3 regions of the Halomonas sp. DP4Y7-1 genome follow, and region 1 is predicted to be linked to each of the others. Evidence: predicted binding sites of a transcription regulator. Region 1 holds the regulator's gene; each other region holds the start of a gene.
What was found. The regulator sigma-54, encoded in region 1, starts transcription at its own class of promoters, with help from an activator protein. The targets are predictions, from matches to a motif close to TGGCACNNNNNTTGCTNT.
Positions count from the first base shown of each region.

Region 2: the regulator sigma-54 is predicted to act here: its motif matches at 3,413-3,430, upstream of KUV72_RS17175 (urease accessory protein UreD).
Region 3: the regulator sigma-54 is predicted to act here: its motif matches at 1,990-2,007, upstream of glnA (glutamate--ammonia ligase).

Region 1 is NZ_JAHVKS010000004.1:123,853-131,445, forward strand. Features, by position in the region: gene bioA (adenosylmethionine--8-amino-7-oxononanoate transaminase) at 1-846, opposite strand, end outside; gene KUV72_RS09510 (hypothetical protein) at 942-1,466, opposite strand; gene KUV72_RS09515 (HPr family phosphocarrier protein) at 1,530-1,799, opposite strand; gene rapZ (RNase adapter RapZ) at 1,802-2,683, opposite strand; gene ptsN (PTS IIA-like nitrogen regulatory protein PtsN) at 2,907-3,389, opposite strand; gene hpf (ribosome hibernation-promoting factor, HPF/YfiA family) at 3,396-3,704, opposite strand; gene KUV72_RS09535 (RNA polymerase factor sigma-54) at 3,885-5,297, opposite strand; gene lptB (LPS export ABC transporter ATP-binding protein) at 5,490-6,215, opposite strand; gene lptA (lipopolysaccharide transport periplasmic protein LptA) at 6,215-6,745, opposite strand; gene lptC (LPS export ABC transporter periplasmic protein LptC) at 6,790-7,365, opposite strand; gene KUV72_RS09555 (KdsC family phosphatase) at 7,362-7,593, opposite strand, start outside.
Region 2 is NZ_JAHVKS010000010.1:97,326-104,918, forward strand. Features, by position in the region: gene KUV72_RS17160 (efflux RND transporter permease subunit) at 1-481, opposite strand, end outside; gene KUV72_RS17165 (efflux RND transporter periplasmic adaptor subunit) at 474-1,700, opposite strand; gene KUV72_RS17170 (TolC family protein) at 1,697-3,058, opposite strand; gene KUV72_RS17175 (urease accessory protein UreD) at 3,496-4,431, shown strand; gene ureA (urease subunit gamma) at 4,489-4,791, shown strand; gene KUV72_RS17185 (urease subunit beta) at 4,882-5,220, shown strand; gene ureC (urease subunit alpha) at 5,217-6,920, shown strand; gene ureE (urease accessory protein UreE) at 7,046-7,593, shown strand, end outside.
Region 3 is NZ_JAHVKS010000008.1:44,042-51,634, forward strand. Features, by position in the region: gene KUV72_RS14985 (hypothetical protein) at 1-249, opposite strand, end outside; gene glnA (glutamate--ammonia ligase) at 401-1,807, opposite strand; gene KUV72_RS14995 (glycosyltransferase family 2 protein) at 2,321-2,839, shown strand; gene typA (translational GTPase TypA) at 3,376-5,202, shown strand; gene KUV72_RS15005 (hypothetical protein) at 5,451-5,756, shown strand; gene KUV72_RS15010 (sodium-dependent transporter) at 5,933-7,381, shown strand; gene KUV72_RS15015 (ABC transporter ATP-binding protein) at 7,441-7,593, shown strand, end outside.

The DNA of each region.
Region 1 (7,593 bases):
CAGGGTGGCGGCATGACCCAGGTAGCCGCCGGTCAAGCCTTTGGACAGCACCATGATGTCGGGCGTGATATCGGCATGGTCGGCGGCGAACATCTTGCCGGTGCGGCCAAAGCCGGTGGCGACTTCATCGAACACCAGCAGGACATCAAACTCGTCACACAGCGCTCGTGCGCCGCGCAGATAGTGCGGTGACGTCATGTTGAGACCACCCGCCGCCTGCAGCAGGGGTTCCATCAGCAGGGCGGCTATCTCGTGGTGGTGTTGCTCAAGCACGCTGCGTAGCGCCGCCAGATCCGCCTCGACCTGTTGCGCAGTGGCGCCGTAAGGCGCCTTGGGTGCCGGCGCGAAGTGGTGTTCGGGCAGGTAGCCGGCAAACAGCGAGTGCATGCCTTCCTCCGGGTCGCACACTGCCATGCAGCCGGCGGTGTCACCGTGGTAGGCCTTCATCAACGACAGCATCCGGCGCTTGCCCGAATGGCCGCGCAGATGGTGGTACTGGACGGCCATCTTCATGGCGACTTCCATGCCGACGGAACCGCTATCGGAGAAGAACACGTGCTCGAGTCCTTCGGGTGTGAGTCGCACCAGCTCCCGCGCCAGCTGATCGGCGGGATCGTGGGTCAGCCCGCCCAGCATGACATGGCACAGGGTGTCAGCTTGTTGCTTGATGGCGTCGACCAGGCGCGGATGACCGTAGCCATGAATCATGCACCACCATGAGCAGGTCGCATCGAGCAGAGATTCGCCGGTGTCCAGGGTGAAGCGGGTGCCGCGCCCGCCGACCACCCTGGGTGCGGCTGTTTGTGTCTTGAGGTGGGCGTAGGGGTGCCAGACGGGAGAGGGCATTTCGGCTCCTGAGGGCATAGTAAACCAAAAATATTTCCGAGAGTTTACCATTGCTCCCGCGGCTCCCACCAGCCGGGTAGGCTCCGTCAGGCCATTCAGGGATGCTGGGCGTCGACGCGCTTGAGGAAACGCTCGAACAGAAAGGACTCCTCGTTCTTGAGGGACCGGCTGAGGCAGTCGATGAACTCCCGGCGTGGATAGGTGAAGACGCGCGGGGCCTTGTAGGCATCCAGATCGATGGCGATGATCGTACCGTCGACCACCAGGAAGTTGTCGGTATGCAGGCCTCGACAGTGAATGCGGTCACGATACAGCGCTTCCAGGATGTCCAGGTAGCGCTCCTGCAAGGCGGGATCATCGAGTACTAGCTGTTTCAGCGCCACACCATGGACGTTGGCGGTGACCAGACGGTAGCGCTGAGCGTCAAGAATGGTGGGCGTGTCGATTCCCAGGCGCTCCAGGCGACGGGCTACGTAGCGAAAGTTGTGTCCCGGGTAGCGGCGAATGCCCAGGCGGTAGCGCCAGCGATCGCTCGCCTTGGGTGTGAAGGTCTTGATAAAGGCATCCTGGTCCGGGTCGTAGTGGACCTCGGTATACTTGCCAGTCTGGATAAGCTGCATGATGTCCTTTGAAGCGAGGCGAAATCGGAGGGTAGGGCAGGGTCAGCGCAGTGGCCGAGGGCCTCAGGCGTCTTCGTCGAAGCGTGCGACGAACAAGGCCTCAAGAGCGTCGAGCACTGCATCGGCGTCGGGACCTTCTGCTTCCAGGGTCAGCACGGTGCCGCAGGGGGCCGCCAGCATCAGCAGGGACATGATGTTGGCGGCATCCCCACAGCGCTGACCGTGGTGCACGGTCACGGAGGCGTCGAACGCCTGACAGCAGGTGACCAGGCGAGTGGCCGCCCGAGCGTGCAGCCCGCGGCGATTGGTAAGGGTCAGCTCGCGTCTGGCCACGCTCATTGTGCCCCGCTGTCCAGACGACGTTGCTGGCCAAGCTCGCGGTGGCGCAGGCGTATTCTCGGGTGGTCGTCGACCAGCGCCGCGGCGATGCTCTCGGCCAGATAGACCGAGCGATGCTGCCCCCCGGTGCAGCCTACGGCCACCGTCAGATAACTGCGCTGGCTGGCCTGATAGCGTGGCAGCCAGTTGCGCACCCAGGTCAGGATGTCGCGCTTCATGTCGGCGACGTCTTGATAGTGCTCAAGGAAGGCGATCACGCTTTGATCGCAGCCGTTGGCATCCCGCAGCGATGGCTCCCAGTAGGGGTTAGGCAGGCAGCGTGCGTCGAACACGATGTCGGCGTCAGGGGGCACGCCACGCTTGAAGCCAAAGGACTCGATGGTCAGGCTCAGCTGGCCGCTGCGATGATCGGCCACCTGCTCGGCGATGCGTGAACGCAGCTCATGTACGGACAGGCGGGAGCTGTCGATGATCAGATCTGCCAGGTCGCGAATGCCAGACAACGCCTTCTGCTCGGACTCGATGGCCTCGGCCAGGGTCATGTCGGTATTGCGGGTCAGCGGGTGACGGCGTCGAGTATGGGAATAGCGTTCCAGCAGAATCCGCGCGTCGCTGGTGAGATAGACGACCTGGCAGTCGATGGGACCTTGCTTCAGCGCCGTCAGCTGCGCGGGAAAACGCTCCAGCGCCTCGGGCAGATTGCGCGCATCGACACTGACGGCAATGCGCTGTGAATGTCCATTCTCCAGCTCTTCGACCAGTGACCCCAGCAGCGTCGCTGGCAAGTTGTCAATGGCATAGAAGCCCAGGTCTTCGAGAGCCTGAAGCGCCACGGACTTTCCCGAGCCAGAGCGACCACTGATGATCACGAGCTGCATGTCCTGTCTCCTTGGCAGGGGGCGATAAGAGGGCAGTAGGTGTCAGGCGGTCACCGCGCGGTGACAGCCAGATCACGCTCGATCAGAGCGTGCTATCTAGCTAGATGGTAATCAGCTAGAGGTTAATCAGCGAGGCCCCTGTTAGCGAGGCGCCATTCTTCTAGGCGCCAGGCAAGGCGTGCGCCATCAAGACATAGGATCAAGGCGCTTTCGGCGTGTGCCGTCAGGTCGTGGCGTCGCCGGGGGCTTGCTGGCGAATCGCTTCCTGCAAGCGCTCGTGCAGCTCGCGCTGGGACGTCGCGTGGCGCAGGCGATGTCGGGTATCGGCGTCATTCATGACCCCGGCCACCTGTCCCAGCAGGGCAAGGTGAGCATCATCCGCTTCCTCAGGCACCAGCAAGACAAATACCAGGTCCACCGGTTCGCCGTCGATGGCGTCGAAATCAATCGGCTCTGCCAGCTTGAGAAAGCCAGAGATAGGGGCCTTGCAGTGAGGGTTGCGAGCATGCGGAATGGCCACGCCATTGCCGATGCCGGTGCTACCCAGACGTTCGCGGCCGATCAGGCGACTGAAGACTTCCTGGCTATCCAGGCTTGGTGTGTTCTGCGCAATGAAGGTGCTGAAAAATTCCAGCACCCTCTTCTTGCTGCCCCCCGGGACGTCAAATAGCGTGCGCTCGGGGGGGAGAATGGCATCCAATGTCATGAGAGGTCAGCGAATTCCGGCGCCTTGGGCGCGGGCTTGGGATTTTTCCTTGTGCTTGACGAGCTGGCGGTCCAGCTTGTCGGCAAGGGCGTCGATGGCGGCGTACATGTCGCCGTCCTGGGCTTCTGCATGCAGGTCTGCACCGGCAGCGTGAAGCGTACAGGCAGCCTGTTGGCGCTCCTTCTCCACCGAGAGGGTGACCTGCACATTGGTGATGTTGTCGTAGTGGCGCTCCACACGGGCGAGCTTCTCTTGTACGTAGTCACGCAGGGGATCGGTCAATTCGACGTGGTGGCCGGTAATGTTGACTTGCATGACAAGGCTCCTTGCTCTTGCGGGTGGTAGCTCGATTGTAACCCTTTTTCCGATCCTGCAAACCCCCCTGCTTCTACGCATTAAGACGCAGATGTCGTGCGATATTTCAAGCGCTTGCGCTTTTCATGCAACTGCGCTACGCACTCTGCTCTTCGCCTGTCTCGAGCCTTCTGGCCGGGCTCAGCGCAGGCGCTTGCGCTCGCTTGAAGAGGGAATATTCATCGCTTCTCGATACTTGGCGACGGTGCGTCGGGCGACGTTGACACCGTCTTCGGCGAGCAGCTCCACCAATTTGCTGTCAGACAGCGGTTTGCGAGGCGGCTCCTGCTGGATCAGCGACTTGATCATGGCGCGTATGGCAGTGCTGGAATGGGCATCCCCATCCTGACCAACCTGGCTGGAAAAGAAATACTTGAGCTCGAACACTCCCCGTGGCGTATGCACGAATTTCTGGGTCGTCACCCGGGAGATGGTCGATTCGTGCATCTCGACCTTGGCCGCAATGTCTGCCAACACCAGCGGTTTCATGGCGGCTTCACCCTGCTCGAGGAAGTCGAGCTGCCGCTCCATGATTTCGCGTCCGACCCTCAACAGGGTGTCGTTGCGGCTTGCCAGGCTCTTGATCAGCCAGCGCGCCTCCTGCAGGTGGTCCTTCAGAAACTGGTTGTCCTGGCTCTTGTCGGCCCGTCGGATCAACGCCGCATAGTCGGGTTGAATGCGCAGGCGTGGCATCGCCTCAGGGTTCAGCTCGACGCGCCAGCCTTCTTCGGTGTGGCGGACCACCAGATCGGGAATGACATAGTCGTTGTCGCTGTCGCCGTACTGGCTGCCAGGCCTAGGGTCGAGGCCACGGATCAGTTCGATGACATCGTCCAGCTGCTCTTCGGTCAGGCTCAGGCGGCGCTTCAGCAGACGACGATCACCGCTGGCCAGCGCCTCGAGAAACTGGCGTACCAGTCTTCCCGCCTGGGGCAGAAGGGGGGTGTCACGGGGCAGGCTGTCCAGTTGCAGCTGCAGGCATTCGCGCAAATCTCGGGCAAATACACCGGTAGGTTCGAATTGCTGCAGCCTGGCCAGCACCGACGCCACGTCCTGCAGGGGCGGGGCAGCAGCGTCGTCATCGGCCAGGCCCTGGGCGATATCGTCAAGGTGTCCCACCAGGTAGCCATCGCCGTTGACCGCGTCAATCAGGCACTCTGCGATGCGCCTGTCATTATCATTGAGGTCCAGCAGGGCCAGCTGCCAGCTAAGGTGGCCATGCAGGGATTGCCCGCTGGCCTGGCGCTCGAAGTCTGGCGCCTCGGCGCTGCCGGCCGGGGCGGTGCCAAGGTCTTGATAGGTATCGGACCAGTCGCTGTCGACCGTTAGCTCGGAGGGGATCTCGTCGGCCCAGTCGTCGTCCTTGCTGTCCTTGACCTGCAGCTCGCCGAATTCATCCTCCAGCTCGAGCATCGGGTTGGCCTCGAGCGCCTGCTGGACTTCCTGGCGCAGGTCCAGCGTGGAAAGCTGGAGCAGGCCAATAGCCTGTTGCAGCTGAGGGGTCATGGTCAGCTGGGTGCCGATCTTCAGCTGCAGTGACGCCTTGAGGGCCATGATGTGACTTCCGTTCGTGGAGCTGAAAAGCCTTACCCTAACGGCGGGTCAGGTACCATGCAAGCTTCTTGCCAACTTGTGGGCAGGGGGTGGCGCGCAGGGCTTGCAGTGCCCCGCATGCGCGTCAGTGCAAGGTCGAGCGGGCGCCATGAAGACCCTGCCAACATAGCGGCCCGGCAGCGCCCGTGGTGGCTAAAGGCGAAAGTTTTCGCCGAGATAGACTTCCTTGACGCGCTGGTTGGCAAGGATCGACTCGGCACTGCCTTCGGCGATGATCTGGCCGTCGCCGACAATGTAGGCGCGGTCACAGATGTCCAGCGTCTCGCGCACGTTGTGGTCGGTGATCAAGACGCCGATGTCACGAGCCTTGAGCTGGCGAATGATCGACTTGATCTCGCCGACGGAGATCGGATCCACCCCGGCAAAGGGTTCGTCGAGCAGAATGAAGGCGGGTTCTGTGGCCAGGGCTCGGGCGATCTCGACCCGGCGTCTTTCCCCGCCGGACAGGCTCATGCCCGGGTTGTCGCGAATGTGGCTGACATGGAAGTCTTCGAGCAGTTGCTCAAGGCGCGCCTGGCGACCGTCCCGGTCGAGGTCCTTGCGGGTCTCGAGGATCGCCATGATGTTGTCGGCTACGGACAGCTTGCGGAAGATGGAGGCTTCCTGGGGCAGGTAGCCAATACCCGCCAGTGCCCGCTGGTGCATGGCCGCGCGGCTCAGGTCGTCATCGTCGATGCTGATGGTGCCAGCATCCGCCCTGACCAGTCCGACGATCATGTAGAAGGAGGTGGTCTTGCCTGCGCCGTTGGGGCCCAGCAGGCCCACAATGCTGCCCTGTTCGATGGACAGGCTGATGTCCTGGACGACGCGGCGCTTCTTGTAGCTCTTGGCCAGATGGCGAGCGTGGAGAGTCTTCATCAGTTTCCTTGGCTTTCCGGCTCGAGGGTCATGCGAATGCGCTGCTGGCCGTCGACACCCTGTGCGCTGGAGCGAGCCTGGACGACGCGGCGATCCAGAAAGTACTCCAGGTAGGCACCGTCGAAGGTGTCATTGGCCTTGTGCAATTCCGCCTGGTCGATGAGTTCCATGCGGCGCTCGGCAACATGGTAGACCACCTTCTTGCCCCAGCCCTTGACCACCGGCTCTTCCGGCGAAGGCTGCTGCTCCAGATAGGCACGGGAGCCAGTCGCCGTGGCGCGGGATAGCTGACCCTGGTCGTTGCGCTGAATTTCCACACGCTCACCGGTCAGCAGCATGCTGCCCTGCTGAATACGCACATCGCCGGTATATACCGCTGTGCCTGCGCGGTCATCCAGGTCCAGTTGGTCGGCCTCTACCTGAATGGGGGCGCTGCGGTCGCTTTCCAGCGCCAGGGTGACGGTGCTGGTGGCGACGCTCGTCAGGCCCAGGGCCAGGGCGAGCAGTAGCGCGGGACGGGGACGCATCATGGAAGTGACTCCTTGTTAGGGCTCGGGCTGAGTGTGGCTCTGGCTTATTGAGGCTCTGGCGGATGATAGCCGGTGACATTGTCGGTCAGACGGGCGGTATTGTCATGGATCCAGGCATCGAAGCGCTCGCCTCGCATTTCCTGGGGGGGCTGGCGCAATACCGCAGGCGTCTCACTCCAGGCGTGGCCTGAATCGCTGTCATAGACCAGTACCTCGGTATCCAGCTGCCAGCGCTCGGCAGGGGCCTCAAGGTGGGCATCTCCGGTCAGTGTCAGAGGGTTGCCGTCCGGGCCAAGTTCGCCGTCGGTGGCAGTGGCGATCCACAGGCGGCCACTGTCATCGACAAGCTCCATGTCAGGTTGGTCGACGCGGGTGATGTCATCCAGCGGGGTGTGCACCAGACGTGGGGTCGTGATGCGTTGATGGGGCGCACCCTCGGTGTCGAAGCGCGTCAGGGTGGCATCGATCAGGTAGTAGTCCGGCTCGCCGGCCTGATCGTCGGTGATCAGGTCGGGCACAGTGCCGTCCCGCGGGTCGAGCAGGGCCAGACCACCGCCCAGCACCAGCAGCAGGATGACCAGCCAGAAACGGAAACCGGGCCGCAGTGCACGCCATGTCATATCAGGGGTCCGTCCTTCAGATAGCTGTTCACCACGCCGTCGAGGCGGCCCTGGGCCGCCAGCAAGGTATCCGTGATTTCGCGTACTGCGCCATGACCGCCGCAGCGCTCGGTGACCCAGCGGGCGCGTTCGCGAATGTAGAACGGGGCGCCTGGCACGCTGATGCCCACGCCACAGCGGTCAATGCACGGCAGGTCGGGCAGGTCGTCTCCACAATAGGCCACCTCT
Region 2 (7,593 bases), on a different contig from region 1:
CCAACTGTTGCAGGGTGGCGCGGTCAGCGTCGCCATAGAGCTGAATCCACAGCGAGTGCTCCTCGCGCTCAGCCTTGCTGATGACCGGATTGTCGGCGTCGGCCGGAAAGTTGGAGATAGCGTCCACCTGGGTCTTGACGTCTCTAAGCAGGGTATCCAGGTCGTAGTTGGAGGTCTTCTCCACGGTCACGGTGGTGCCACTGGTGGTGGAGGTGCTGACGATCGAATCGATACCGATGACCCCTTCCAGCGCATCCTCGATCTTGATCGCGAGTCCTTCTTCTGACTGCCTTGCCGAGCCACTGTCGTAGCTGACCGAGATGCTCAGGCTGTCGGGTTCGGTGCTCGGGAAGGCCTCTTTCTGGAGGGTGCCAAGGGCGCTGACGCCCAGCGCGATCACCAGCAACATCAAGAGATTGGCAGCGACCGGGTTGCGGGCAAACCAGGCGATCACGCCTTGGCGATGGCTCGTGTCAGACATCCTGGCGGGCCTCCACGGTGGTCACCAGCATGCCCTGGACGTAGCTGCTCAGGGGTTGCACGACCACCCGGGTCGGCTGATCAGCGATCGCCTCGGGCGGTCTTACGTATATCGTGGCACCGTCGCTGAAGACGGCCGCGGTCGAGACGCTGGCCAGAGCGTCATCGTCGGTGACGTACCAGAGCTGTCCGGACTGGCCGAGGGCGGTGGCGGGGAGCTGCCACAACCCATCGAGCGTACGTCCGCTGAGGCTCGCCTCGAGGAAAGTGCCGGGCAGCAGGGCGGGGGTCTGGTCGAACGGGGCCTGAACCGCGATCACCAGCGAGCGCTGGCGGCTGGTGGCGTCCAGGTGCTGATGCGCCCGGATGACCTGGCCGGTCCATTGCTCTCTGCTCTCGATATCGGTCAGCGTGACGGGCCAGTCACCCCCGGCAAGCGTGGCCGAGTCCGGCAGTTGCGCCCATTCCGCGGCGGACAGACTCACGGTGATCTCGATGCGGTCGGTGCTGACCAGGGTGGCGATCTCGGTGCCAGACTGCACGAAACTGCCCGGGGCGATGTGGCGATCGGTGATCAGGGCATCGAAGGGGGCGGTGATGCGGGTCTGGTCGAGGTCCTGGCGGGCGGCGGCCAGCGACGCCTTGGCCTCATCGACCGCCGCCTGCGCGGCGGCGAGCTGGGGGGCGCGAAGTACCAGCGGCGAGTCAGGCTCGCCCGAGAGCCCCGACGAGCGCCACTCGATTCTGGACTGTTCTCCCTGGCGTTGTTCCTCCAGCAGGCTCACCTCGGCAGTGGCCAGCGTCGATTGGGCGACGGCCAGGGCCTCCTGGTAACCACTGTTCTCCAGGGTGGCCAGCAGTTCGCCCTTACCGATACGAAGACCTCCCTCGAAGTTGTCGGCAAGGCCGTCGACGCGCCCGGACACCTCGGCGCTCAGGGTCAGCTCGAAATGCGCACTGGCTTCTCCGTAGGCGTTGATGCGGGCAGCGTGGGCCGCGGTCTCTGCAGTGACCACCGTCACCTCGGTGCGCTGGGGGGTCTGCTGGTGGTCTTGCTGACCTGCCTGCACCTGGCCTGAATCGGCCTGCGGCTGGCCACCAGGCCTGGGTGGCGAGTGCTGGCCTCGTGCCTGACCTGGCGTGACGACATGAATCACCACCGCCGCCAGTACCGCGAGGGCCAGGCTCAGGGGCAGCGCTTTGCTCCAGCGACGTGTCATGGGGTCACTCCCAGTCCGAGTGCCAGGCCGAGATCGATGCGATTGGCCAGGCGCTGATAGTTGAGGTCATCGAGTTGCGCCTCGAGGTCGTAGGTCTGCTGTTGCACCGACAGCAGATCGAGGATGTCGACCAGCCCCGAGCGGTAGCTCGACTGGTACTGGGCCAGGGTAGATTGCTGGCGGTCCAGGGCATTGGCGATGTGCTGCTGTTGCAGGGCGAGCGAGCGCTCGAGCCCGAGGGCATCTTCCACCTCGCCAACCGCCTCGAGCAGGGTCTCGCGGTACGCCTGGTAGGCCTGCGCGGTCTCCAGTTCGGCTTCGTCGGCGGCTGCGCGAAGCTCGCCTCCCTGGAACAGCGGAGCCGTCAGTTGACCCAGCAGCGACCACACCGGATCGGCCAGCAGCGCCTGGGATGGCGAGTCGGCCACGTCCTCGATGGCGGCCTGCAGGCTGATGCTTGGCAGCAGGTCCTTGTAGGCGGCGTGTGTGCGATAGTCGGCTGCCTGAATGGCGTGGTAGGCCGCGATCAGGTCCGGTCGGCGACGCAGCGACTGACTTGGCAGCTCTGCCAGCGGTGTCAGTACCGCGGGATAGTCGTCGGCCACCGCCTCGCCGCTATCGGGAATCTCGCCCAGCAGGGTCTGCAGTGCACGCTGCTGCTGCGCCAGGCTCTCTTGATACTCCACCAGGCTGGCACGGGCACTGGCCGTGGAGCTTCGCGCGCTGTCCAGGTCCTCGAGGCTGCCGAGCCCGCTGCGATAGCGCTCAAGGATCAGGGACTCGTTGCTTTCAAGGGTGGACAGGCGCTGCTGCTGGATGGTGATGGCATGACGCTGAGCGATCAGCGCAAGCCAGCTGGTCATCACGTCGGCCGCCAAGGTGTCCCGGGCGGCCTGATACAGGGCCGCCTGTTGTGCGACGTCCTGATCGGCGGCGGCGGTGCGATCGGCAATCTTCTGCCACAGATCGGCTTCCCAACTGACCGTGACTGAGCCGCTGTAGGTGCTGGCACTGTCTTCGCTGTCACTGGCGCTGAAGCCGGCTTCGACCTCGGGCAGGCGGTCAGCACCGGTCTGGCGCAGCTGTGTCTGGCGGATACGCAGCGTCAACAGGGTCTGTTGCAGGCCGGGGTTGGCCTGCAGCGCCTTTTCAACGAGCTGATCGAGCGCACCGGACGCGATCAGCTCGTTGAGTGAGCCGACGTCGCTACCGCCGACAGCTGCCGACCAGTCCGGCACCTGGGCGATCAAGGCGTCGGTCCTGTCAGGGTAGGAGGTTGGCTCGTCGATCATGGAGCAGCCAGCCAGCGTCAACAGCAGGACGCCCGCCAGCAAGGCAGGGAAAGGGGCCCGAACCATGATAATGGATCTCCTGGGTTCTCGAAGGCGCGCAGCATAGCCAAGCGGGGGGTTAAGGCAGGGTTAACGGCAGTAGCAAGCGGCGTGACAGGAAGACGATCGAAGGACGGTGAAGGGAAGGTAGAAGAAGGGCGGCAGGAAGGGCGGGTGAGGTCTCGGGCAGACAACTGACCACGCTGCACAGTCCTGGCGACGAGGTCCACAGCAATAGCGACATGCGCACCAAAATGATGCTGGATGCGCTTAGCGGTGCACCGAGTTGGTGCCTTAGATAGCTAAGAGGGCTTCTTGGTGCACTTTCGGTGCATTATATGTCATTGATAATAAAGTAAAAGATAGGGTTTATAGGTGAGGTGGTACGACCATTGCACCGTCATCGGGCAGTATTGTGTGGCGTGGCCAGACGGCGTCACCACGAACCATCGCCCGGGAGAACCATGAGCGCGCAGACACTACAGGATGTGACCGATCGGCACGGCCATCGCTTCGACGCGGGACGGCGCTGGGAGGCGAGCCTGTCACTGGGCTTTCGCCATGATGGTGCGGCGACTCGATTACACCGAGTGGATCACCGTGGCCCCTTGAGGGTGCAGCGGCCCTTTTACCCCGAAGGACACGACGGCACCTGCCACGTCTACCTGTTGCATCCACCGGGCGGGCTGGTCAGCGGTGATGCGCTGGACATTCAAGCACGGGTGGCAAGGGGTGCCAGCGCACTACTCACGACCCCTGCCGCTAACAAGCTGTATCGGGCGGACAGCAACGAGGTGAGCTGGTCCCAGCGCACCCGGCTGGTGGTCGAGCCCGGCGCCAGCCTCGAGTGGCTGCCTCAGGAAACCATTGCCTTCGATGGCTCTCGTGGACGCCAATCCACCGAGATCGAGTTGCACGGGGACGCGCGCTGCCTGGGTTGGGAGGTACTCGCCCTGGGCCGGCCTGCCAGTGACCTGCCGTTTGCCAGCGGCTACCTGGAACAGAGCTTCAGGTTAGCCCGAGATGGCCAGCCGCTGTGGATCGAGCGTCAGCCACTTGATCCGCTTCACCGCCGCTTCAGTGGCGCCTGGGGCCAGCGTGGCTGCAGCGTTCAGGCCACCCTTTGGGCCGTAGGCTTGGACGATGGCGCGGCAGCGGTAGAGGTGCTGCGTGAACAGCTGGCGGGCCGACAGGGACGCACCGACGATGTCGTCGATCTGTCTTCACCCTCGATGATGCAACAGCCATGGGCGGTCACTCTGCGTGACGGCGTATTGCTGCTGCGCTATCTCGGGCACTCGCGGCATGAAGCTTGGACGCTGTGTGAGGCTGCCTGGAAACTGCTAAGACCGATGTTGCTGGAGCGCACGGCCTGTCCGCCGCGCATCTGGTTCACCTGACTCCACGCCGACCGTCGTCTAGCGAGCGTCGTGTCGTCTGACCTTGAGGAAGTAACGATGGAGCTGACACCGAGAGACAAGGACAAGCTGCTGCTGTTTACCGCAGGGTTGGTAGCAGAACGGCGAAGGGCCAAGGGCCTGAAGCTCAACTATCCCGAGGCGGTCGCGTTGATCAGCTGCGAGATCATGGAGGGGGCCCGTGAGGGGCGCAGCGTCGCCGAGATGATGAGCTACGGCAAACAGATCCTGGGCCGTGACGATGTCATGGAGGGCGTTGCCGACATGGTCGACGAAGTTCAGGTCGAAGCCACCTTTCCTGACGGCACGAAGCTGGTGACCGTCCATCATCCGATTACCTGAACGGATGCCTGCTCAGTGTCGTCTGCCGCAGCGGCTTGCAGCAGCGACATGGGAGTAGGTCGTTGCCAACGGACCATCAGAGGGCGAGGCATGATACCCGGAGAATACCAACTCAAGGACGGCGAGATCGCACTGTGTGAAGGGCGCGAGCGGGTGACCATCGAGGTGGCCAACCGTGGCGACCGGCCGATCCAGGTCGGCTCGCACTACCATTTCGCCGAGACCAATCCCGCGCTCTTGTTTGACCGCGTCAAGGCTCGAGGCTTCAGGCTGGATGTTGCTGCCGGCAGCGCCGTGCGTTTCGAGCCCGGCCAGACCCGTGAGGTCACCCTGGTCAGCTTTGCCGGCACTCGTGACATCTATGGCTTTCGTGGCGAGGTCATGGGGCCTTTGGATACTGCATCGGATGTTCAGGGAGACCCGTCATGAAGATCAGTCGTCAAGCCTACGCCGACATCTACGGACCCACCGTGGGCGACCGGGTGCGCCTGGGGGATACCGAGCTGTGGATCGAGGTCGAGCAGGATGCGACCCACTACGGTGATGAGGTCAAGTTCGGCGGTGGCAAGGTGATCCGTGATGGCATGGGGCAAAGCCAGCGTGTCGATGAGGCGGTGATGGATACGGTGATCACCAACGCGCTGATTCTCGACTGGTGGGGCATCGTCAAGGCCGACGTCGGGCTGCAGGCGGGCAGAATCGCTGCCATCGGCAAGGCCGGTAATCCGGATACCCAACCGGATGTCACCATCGTCATCGGGCCGGGGACAGAGGTCATCGCAGGGGAAGGCAAGATCCTTACGGCGGGTGCCATCGATGCCCACGTGCATTTCATTTGTCCTCAATTGGTGGATGAGGCCCTGGCCAGCGGCATCACCACCATGCTGGGAGGTGGCACCGGGCCTGCGACCGGCTCCAACGCCACCACCTGCACGCCTGGCGCCTGGCACATTCATCACATGCTCAAGGCCTGCGACAGCCTGCCGATGAACATCGGCCTGCTGGGCAAGGGCAACGCCAGCCTGCCCGAGGCGCTTGAAGCCCAGATCGAGGCAGGCGCCATGGGGCTCAAGCTGCACGAAGACTGGGGGACCACGCCTGCGTCCATCGACACCTGTCTAAGCGTTGCCGAGCGCTATGACGTGCAGATCGCGATCCACACCGACACCCTCAACGAGTCGGGTTTTGTCGAGGATACGCTGGCCGCCTTCAAGGAACGGGGCATCCACACCTATCACACCGAGGGAGCGGGTGGCGGGCACGCGCCGGATATCATCACCGCCTGCTCGAAAGAGTACGTGCTGCCATCCTCGACCAATCCCACCAGGCCTTACACGGTGAATACCGTCGATGAGCACCTGGACATGTTGATGGTGTGCCACCACCTGGACCCGAATATTCCCGAAGACGTGGCCTTTGCTGATTCGCGTATTCGTCGGGAGACCATCGCAGCCGAAGACATCCTGCAGGACATGGGGGTGATCTCGATGATCGCCTCTGACTCCCAGGCCATGGGGCGTGTGGGCGAGGTGGTATGCCGTACCTGGCAGACGGCCCACAAGATGAAGGTCCAGCGCGGGTTGCTGCCCGAGGATGAGGCGTGCGGTGCAGACAATCTTCGCGCTCGGCGCTACATCGCCAAATACACCATCAATCCGGCAATCACCCATGGTATGGCCGAAGAAATTGGGTCGGTCGAGGTGGGCAAGCTGGCGGATCTGGTGCTCTGGGATCCGGCGTTCTTCGGGGTCAAGCCCGCTCTGGTTCTCAAGGGCGGAATGATCGCCATGGCGCCCATGGGGGACCCCAACGCTTCGATTCCGACGCCACAGCCTGTGCACTATCGGCCGATGTTCGGTGCGCTGGGGCAAGCGGCTGCGGCGACGCGGGTGAGCTTTGTCTCCCAGGCAGCGCTGGACTCAGGACTCAAGGAGTCACTGGGTTTGGCCAGCCGGCTGGTGGCATGTCGCAACGTGCGCGGCATCCGCAAGCGCGATATGAAACTGAATGATCGCTGCCCCGACCTCAAGGTTGACGCCCAGACCTATGAGGTGACCTGTGATGGCGAGCTTTTGACCTGCGAGCCGCTGGACGTACTGCCCCTTGCACAGCGCTACCACCTGTTCTAGGGCGTGTTAGAAAAGTGCCTGCGCTCGTCGACTTTTCGTACAAACCCTAGGGCTGCCCGTGGGGTGAGGTGGTGGAAATAGGGAGAACCGCAAGTCGCGGCCGCACTACATTTTAGGAGATATCGATGAGCACGTTGTTGTCATTGACACAGCGTCTTGGCCCGCTGGCGGAGGACCAAGCCGAAGACACGCTGACCCTGGCCTATGACGATCGTATCAAGGGCCGCCTGAGGGTCACCTTGGATAGCGGGCGCGGAGCGGGACTGTTCCTGGAGCGCGGACCGGTGCTGCGCCATGGTGACGGACTGGCCAGCGACGATGGCGTGTGCGTGAGGGTAGTGGCGGCCCCAGAACCGGTAGTGAGTGCCTGGATTCTGCCTGGACCGCAGTCGGACCTGGCCCTGGCGCGACTGTGCTATCACCTGGGAAACCGGCATGTGACGCTGGGCATCGGGTGCGGCGTTTTCCAGGGGCAGGAGCGCCGCTACGTGCGGATTGCCCCCGATCATGTGCTGGAAGAACTCGCCGAGCGGCTGGGCGCCATCCTCGAGCGACACCAGGCGCCCTTCGATCCGGAGCCGGGCGCCTACACCATGGGCGGACATTCCCATGGGCACTCGCACGGGCACTCGCACGATCACTCGCACCAGCACTCGCACGATCACTCCCACGG
Region 3 (7,593 bases), on a different contig from region 1:
CAGCGGCCGATCGCTATAGGTGACGCCGCCATGACGTTCGACGCGACGATAGAGGGCATCGGCGGCACTCCCCTGGGAGCCATACAGCAGCAGTATCGTCAGCAGCAGGCCTCTCGATACTCGCCAAAGCCATATCCGCTCCCGCCATATCCACCCCCGCCACATCAGCTCCAACCGGCATCGCCGAGCCGGCAGGCGGCCCGACGGCTGTGGCGACATGGCCTGCCGGCAGCGCGGTGGTAGCTTCACGGTGGCTCCTTGATGGGGGTGTCTTGGCAAGCATGCGATGCCTGTCCTGCCAGGCCAAGGGCATCGCTTGCTCGAGGGCAAGGCCAGGCCAAAAAAAATCGGCCCCGCTCAAGGCGGGGCCGATACTCGACGAGGTGTCGTCGTCGCTGGATCAGCAGCTGTAGTACATGTCGAACTCGATCGGGTGCGTGGTCATGCGCAGGCGCTCCACGTCTTCGTTCTTGAGCTCAATGTAGGCATCGATCATGTCGTCGGTGAAGACACCACCTTCGGTCAGGAAGCTGCGGTCTTCATCGAGAGCCGCCAGCGCCTGGTCGAGGCTTTCCGCCACAGTCGGAATGGACTTGCCTTCTTCCGGCGGCAGGTCGTAGAGGTTCTTGTCCATGGCATCGCCAGGATGGATCTTGTTCTTGATGCCATCGATACCCGCCATCAGCATGGCCGCGAAGCACAGGTAGGGGTTGGCGGTCGGGTCAGGGAAACGCGCCTCGACACGCTTGCCCTTGGGGCTGGCGGTGTACGGAATACGGATCGACGCAGAGCGGTTACGGGCACTGTAGGCCAGCATGACCGGTGCTTCGAAGCCCGGCACCAGACGCTTGTACGAGTTGGTAGAAGCGTTGGTGAAGGCGTTCAGCGCACGTGCGTGCTTGATGATGCCGCCGATGTAGAACAGCGCCATTTCAGACAGGCCAGCGTACTGGTCGCCAGCAAACTGGTTCTGACCGTCCTTCCAGAAGGACTGGTGCACGTGCATGCCGCTGCCGTTGTCGCCGACCAGGGGCTTCGGCATGAAGGTGGCGGTCTTGCCGTAGGCGTGGGCCACATTGTGGATCACGTACTTCATTTCCTGAACTTCGTCGGCCTTCTTGACCAGGGTGTTGAAGGCTACGCCAATTTCGTTCTGGCCGGCGTTGGACACCTCATGGTGGTGCACCTCGACCTTCTGGCCGATGGCTTCCAGGGTGTTACACATGGCGCCGCGCATGTCATGGAAGCTGTCCACCGGGGGAACCGGGAAGTAGCCGCCCTTGACCCGAGGACGGTGGCCCAGGTTGCCGCCTTCGACGGCGCGGTCCGTTGACCAGGCACCCTCTTCGGAGGAAATCTTGTACATCGCACCTTCGATGTCGGCCTTCCAGTGCACTTCATCAAAGATGAAGAACTCGGGCTCGGGGCCGAAGAATGCAGTATCACCCAGGCCGGAAGACTGCAGGTAGGCCTCAGCGCGCTTGGCGATGGAACGCGGGTCGCGCTCGTAGCCCTGCATGGTAGCCGGCTCGATGATGTCGCAACGCAGAATCAGGGTCGCGTCTTCGGTGAAGGGGTCGAGGAAGCCGGTGCCGTCTTCCGGACGCAGAATCATGTCGGACTCGTTGATGCCCTTCCAGCCGTTGATGGAGGAGCCATCGAACATCTGGCCGTTCTCGAAGAATTCCTCGTCGACCTCGGAGGCCGGAATAGTGACGTGCTGTTCCTTGCCGCGGGTGTCGGTGAAACGCAGGTCAACCCACTTGACGTCATGTTCATTGATCAGGGCGAGAGTCTTGTCTGACATGTGGTCCTCCAGAGTGAAACTTGTTCGTGACTCGAGCATTGGGGCGACGGCACCAATCCCATGTCACCGACTTCGAATTGGGGGATGATCCAGGGAGCAAAAGGGGTACCGGGATCCTTTGTAGCACGCTCCCGGGACAGTTCCCATGGTGACGTGCTCGACACGATGACACTGTCAGAAACAATGCAGGTTGCGTGCCATCATTGCACCAGCATTGATCAAAAAAATCTCAACCCAATGTTTTTCATAGATTTTAAGTTCTCGCCACTGCTGCTCCAGCATAGCGCATTGGCTCACGGTCATCGCGTCAAAGACCCACTTGTGCACCAAAATGAAGCGCCGGAAACTTTTATGCACCAAAATAACCCTCAACCATCTCGACGCTGAAGTCTGCCGAGGCGATCGCTAGGGGTAAGGGGTCGCTGGAACCTTCTGCAACGCGCGGATACACTTCCTTACGTTTGTCGCCGACCCTCCCGTCACGGTCGGCGTCACCCGCCTCGGAGTGTCGTCGTGAATATCAGCCTGATCATCGATGCCCGCCTGACCGGCAAGGATTTGTCCTGCCGGCTGACGCAGGCACGCCAGCAGATTGCCCTGTTCCAGGGGCGCAGCGAGATCATAGTCATCGACGATGGTGGCATCACCTCTGAACAGCTCGGCGAGCACGCGAAAGACTATCGGCTGGTGCGCGTCCGTCCGGCGCCGATGGGGAGACGCTTCAACCTGGCAGCCTCTCACTGCAATGGGCGAATGCTCGGCTTCTGCCTGGGCCCACTGGACTCAGCCTGGGTAGAACGCATGATGGCCGCGGCTGCCGACGAATCACGCCCCATGGTCAGGCCATCTCGGCCTTGTCCGCTGGCCCTGTTCCAACTTCTGCGACAGACGCCCACACGGGCACTTGGCGTAGAGCGCAACTGGTTCGAGCGCCTGGGAGGCTTTGATCCATCGCTGGACCTGAGCGCCGTAGAAGACCTGGCCACGCGGCTCAAGGCCTGTCGGGCCAATGCGCTGGTACAGCGCGCCTGAGGGGCAGCTACTCAGCAGCCGCCGCGCAACGGCTGTTATGTCGTAGTTGGCCCATGCCATCCTGAGCATGCCTCTACTGCGGCCCTCATGCCATGGCCCTGATGCAGCGGCCCTGATGCAGCGGCTCCCATGCAGCAGCCCCGTACACTCCTGCCAAACGCCAGCCAGGGGCAGGCCCCTCAGCGACCCGCTGGATGACGCTGGTACTCATGTTGATAGAACACCGTCGTGGAGAGCCCTCTCATCAAGGCGTCACAAAGACGTAGTCATATAGACGTTGTTATGCCGTGGCGTCGAAAAACGCCGTCTCAAACAGGCGGACACACAAGAGATGGCACCTCAAGCCACTCCTTTCTTGTCGCCTTCTCGCGCAAAAACGCCTGAAAATGGGGCTTAACGCGTCAAGTCAGCGTCACGCAGGTGCTTGAAAGTTCAGTATCTTGAGAATTCACGGATAGATTGACCGCAACAATGCTGGTCGTTGTCATCACCCAGGCCCTATAATGCGGCCCCACTTTTTCCAGCAGGATCCCGTCGTGATCGAGAATCTTCGCAACATCGCCATCATCGCTCACGTCGACCACGGCAAAACCACCCTGGTCGACAAGCTGCTCAGCCAGTCCGGCACTCTGGACCGCAAGGCCGAGGGGCAGGAGCGCATCATGGACTCCAATGACCAGGAAAAGGAACGTGGCATCACGATCCTGGCCAAGAACACGGCGATCCGCTGGAGCTCTCCCGAGGGACAGGACTACCACATCAACATCGTGGACACCCCTGGACACGCTGACTTCGGCGGCGAAGTCGAGCGCGTCATGTCCATGGTGGACTCGGTCCTGCTGCTGGTCGATGCCGTTGACGGCCCGATGCCGCAGACTCGCTTCGTCACCCAGAAAGCCTTCGACCAGGGCCTGAAGCCGATCGTTGTCGTCAACAAGATCGACCGCCCCGGCGCACGTCCTGACTGGGTCATCGATCAGATCTTCGATCTGTTCGACAACTTGGGTGCCAGCGACGAGCAGCTCGACTTCCCGATCATCTACTGCTCGGCGCTCAACGGCATTGCCGGTCCGGAACCGGACCAGCTGGCCGAGGACATGACGCCGATGTTCCAGTCCATCGTCAACATCGTCGAGCCGCCCAAGGTTGAACTCGATGGCCCGCTGCAGATGCAGATTTCGGCCCTCGACTACTCCAGCTACGTCGGCGTCATCGGCCTTGGTCGCATCACCCGCGGCGCCATGTCACCGAACCAGCAGGTCGTGGTGATCAACAAGGAAGGCCAGACCCGCAAGGGCAAGATTGGCCAGGTCATGACTCACCTGGGCCTTGAGCGTGTCCAGACCGAGCAGGCCACCGCCGGCGACATCGTCTGCATCACCGGTATCGACGAACTGGCCATCTCCGACACCATCTGTGACGCGGCTGCGGTCGAGGCACTGCCGGCCCTGACGGTCGACGAGCCGACGGTCTCCATGACCTTCCAGGTCAACGACTCACCGTTTGCAGGCAAGGACGGCAAGTTCGTCACCAGCCGCAACATCAAGGATCGCCTGGACCAGGAGCTGATCCACAACGTCGCGCTGCGCGTCGAGCAGGGTGAATCACCGGAGAAGTTCATCGTTTCCGGTCGCGGCGAGCTGCACCTGTCGGTGCTGATCGAGAGCATGCGTCGCGAAGGCTTCGAGCTGGCCGTCGGTCGTCCTGAAGTCATCATCCGCGAGATCGATGGCGAAAAGCAGGAGCCCTACGAAGAAGTCATCATCGACTGCGAAGAGCAGCATCAGGGCGCCATCATGGAAGAGCTCGGCTACCGCAAGGGCGAGCTCAAGAACATGAATCCGGATGGCAAGGGCCGCGTGCGCCTTGACTTCATCATTCCGGCGCGCGGCTTGATCGGTTTCCGCGGTCAATTCCTGACCCTGACGTCAGGCACCGGCATCCTGACCAGCCGCTTCGATCATTACGGCCCGCTCAAGCCCGACGCCTCCATCGAGCGTCGCAACGGCGTGCTGGTGTCCATGGTACCGGGCAAGGCCCTCGCCTACGCCCTGTATGCGCTGCAGGAGCGCGGCAAGCTGATCATCGACCACGGCACCGAGGTCTATGAGGGCATGCTGGTCGGCATCAACAACCGTGCCAACGACATGGTGGTAAACCCGACCAAGGGCAAGAAGCTTGATAACATGCGCGCCTCCGGTAACGACGAGAACATCGTGCTGACTCCGCCGGTGCGCTTCACCCTGGAACAGGCCATCGAATTCCTCGATGACGACGAGCTGGTCGAGATCACCCCGAACCATATCCGTCTGCGCAAGAAGTTCCTGACAGAAAACGAACGCAAGCGCGCCAGCAAGAAGTAATCGCGCCACTTTCCGTTGCCTCGATGCCCGCCTTCTGGCGGGCATCGTCGTTTGTAGCGGGACATCCGCCATATTGCCGACTCGCCCCCCATGGAGCATTTATCAGCCTGGGCTTGATAAAGGAACTTCTCCGCCCATAAGCTGCCACAGGAGTATGGCTTCGGAGTAAGGGGTCCGTCGGCGACCCTGCCCCGACAGGTCTATGCTAAGGACAGAACATCATCTTTCGCGAACGAGGAGCCACGCGAATGCACAAGCATGTCGAATGGGATGATCCCGGCGCCGACAGCGTACAACGCTATTTTGCCGACAAGCCTGACGAGTACCCCACCGCCCACATCGGCAGCATCATTGCCGGCCGCTATCACGGATACTCGGTCAGGGTGAAAGTGGAAGCTCGGGTCGATGACGATACCGCGAGCATTGGCGACGTGGTGGCACTTATCTCGGTCAGAACCGGGGAGCGCACTCAGTCCATCGGCGACCTGTCGGTCGGTGATACGGTACGCCTGGGCGACGACCACCGCTCACTGGCGCCGCGAGTCGGCAGCTAAGGCCCCGACGGCTATCGTCGACGAGTTGGAAAGCCCGCCTCTATCACGCCCCACCAACGCCTGCTAAACGCACCCCCTCTAGTCAGGCATACGTTTGTATCGCAAAGTTGGCATGTGAGACCGGGCCATCGCCCGGTCAGTCCGACTGACAAGTCTGACATGTCGACGGATGCCCCATGAGCAGCGACAACATCTGGACCCACAAAGGCACCTTCCTGCTGGCCGCGGTTGGCTCAGCAGTGGGGCTTGGCAACCTCTGGCGCTTCCCTTATCTGGTGGGCGAGCACGGCGGCGGTGCCTTCCTGTTGGTGTACGCGCTGTGTGTGTTTGCCATCGGTGTGCCGATTCTGATCGCCGAGATCATGCTGGGCCGCAACAGCCGGCGCTGCCCGATCATGGGCATGCGCTTCCTGACACGCTGTCACAAGACCTCGAGGGCCTGGGAAATCATCGGTTGGCTGGGGGGTGTCTCGGCGCTGCTGATCCTCAGCTTCTACTCCGTCATCAGTGGCTGGGCGATCCACTACCTGGGAGAGATGCTGACGGGCTCGCTACGAGGTGCCGACGCAGCCACCCTCGCCAGTGACTTTGCCAGCCTGATCAGCTCACCGGTCAAGCTGACGCTCTATCACACGCTATTTCTGGTGATCTGCGCGTACATCGTGGCGCGCGGCGTCCACCGAGGCCTCGAAAGCGGCCTGCGCCTGCTGATGCCTACCTTGCTGGTGATCCTGCTGGTCGTGCTGTTCTATGCAGCGGCCACAGGCGACATGCTCGCTGCCAGCGACTTCCTGCTATCGTTCTCGCTCTCCGACCTGAGCCTGGAAGGCTGGCTGGTTGCACTGGGCCAGTCCTTCTTCACCCTGAGCCTCGGCATGGGGGCGATCATGGCCTACGGCGCCTATATGCCAAGCGAGACGTCGTTGACCCTCACGGCCTTTACCGTGGCCGTGATCGATACCCTGGTCGCCATTCTGGCGGGGCTGGCCATCTTCGCGCTGGTCTTCGGAGCAGGCCTGTCTCCCGATGAAGGCCCTGGGCTCATGTTTGTGTCGCTGCCGCTAGCCTTCACGGCCATGCCTTCCGGCGCGCTGATCGGCGCCATCTTCTTCGTGCTGGTGCTGGGGGCTGCCGTCAGCTCTGCCATATCGCTGATCGAGCCGGTAGCGGCATATCTGGTAGAGCGCTTTTCGCTGAGCCGGGTGACGGCGGTCCTGGTCGTCGTGGGGGTTGCCTGGGCGCTGGGACTGGCGACCGTCGCCAGCTTCAATCTTTGGGCCGAACAGAGCCCGTTCCATGATCTTTTCGGTCGCAGCGCCTTCGAGGTGCTGGAACTGACAACGCATATCACGCTGCCCTTCTGCGGCCTGCTGATTGCACTATTTGCCGGTTGGTCACTGACCCAGACCGAATCCATGAAAGAGATGCACACGCGCGCTGGCTGGCTCAGCCTGTGGCGCTTTCTGGTGCGCTTCATCGCTCCCACCGGGGTGGCCTTCGTGTTCCTCCGTGCTCTGCCTTACGTCGAGGGCTACTGGCTACCGGCCATCGTCGCGATCGTCACGGTAGGCGCCTTTGCCGCCTACCGCACGCTGGGCGAGCACGAGGGACATCACGGCGGTTGATCGCCGCCTGGGCGTCGCCCATCACGACAATAACGACAACGAACACAGCAGGTATCAGGATGTCAGCCATCATCGATGTGCGTCACGTCAACAAGGCCTTCGGCGGCCTGCGGGTCATCAACGACTGCTCCATTCAGGTCGAAGAAGGCTCGGTCACGGGCCTGATCGGCCCCAACGGCGCCGGCAAGTCGACGCTGTTCAATATCATTGCC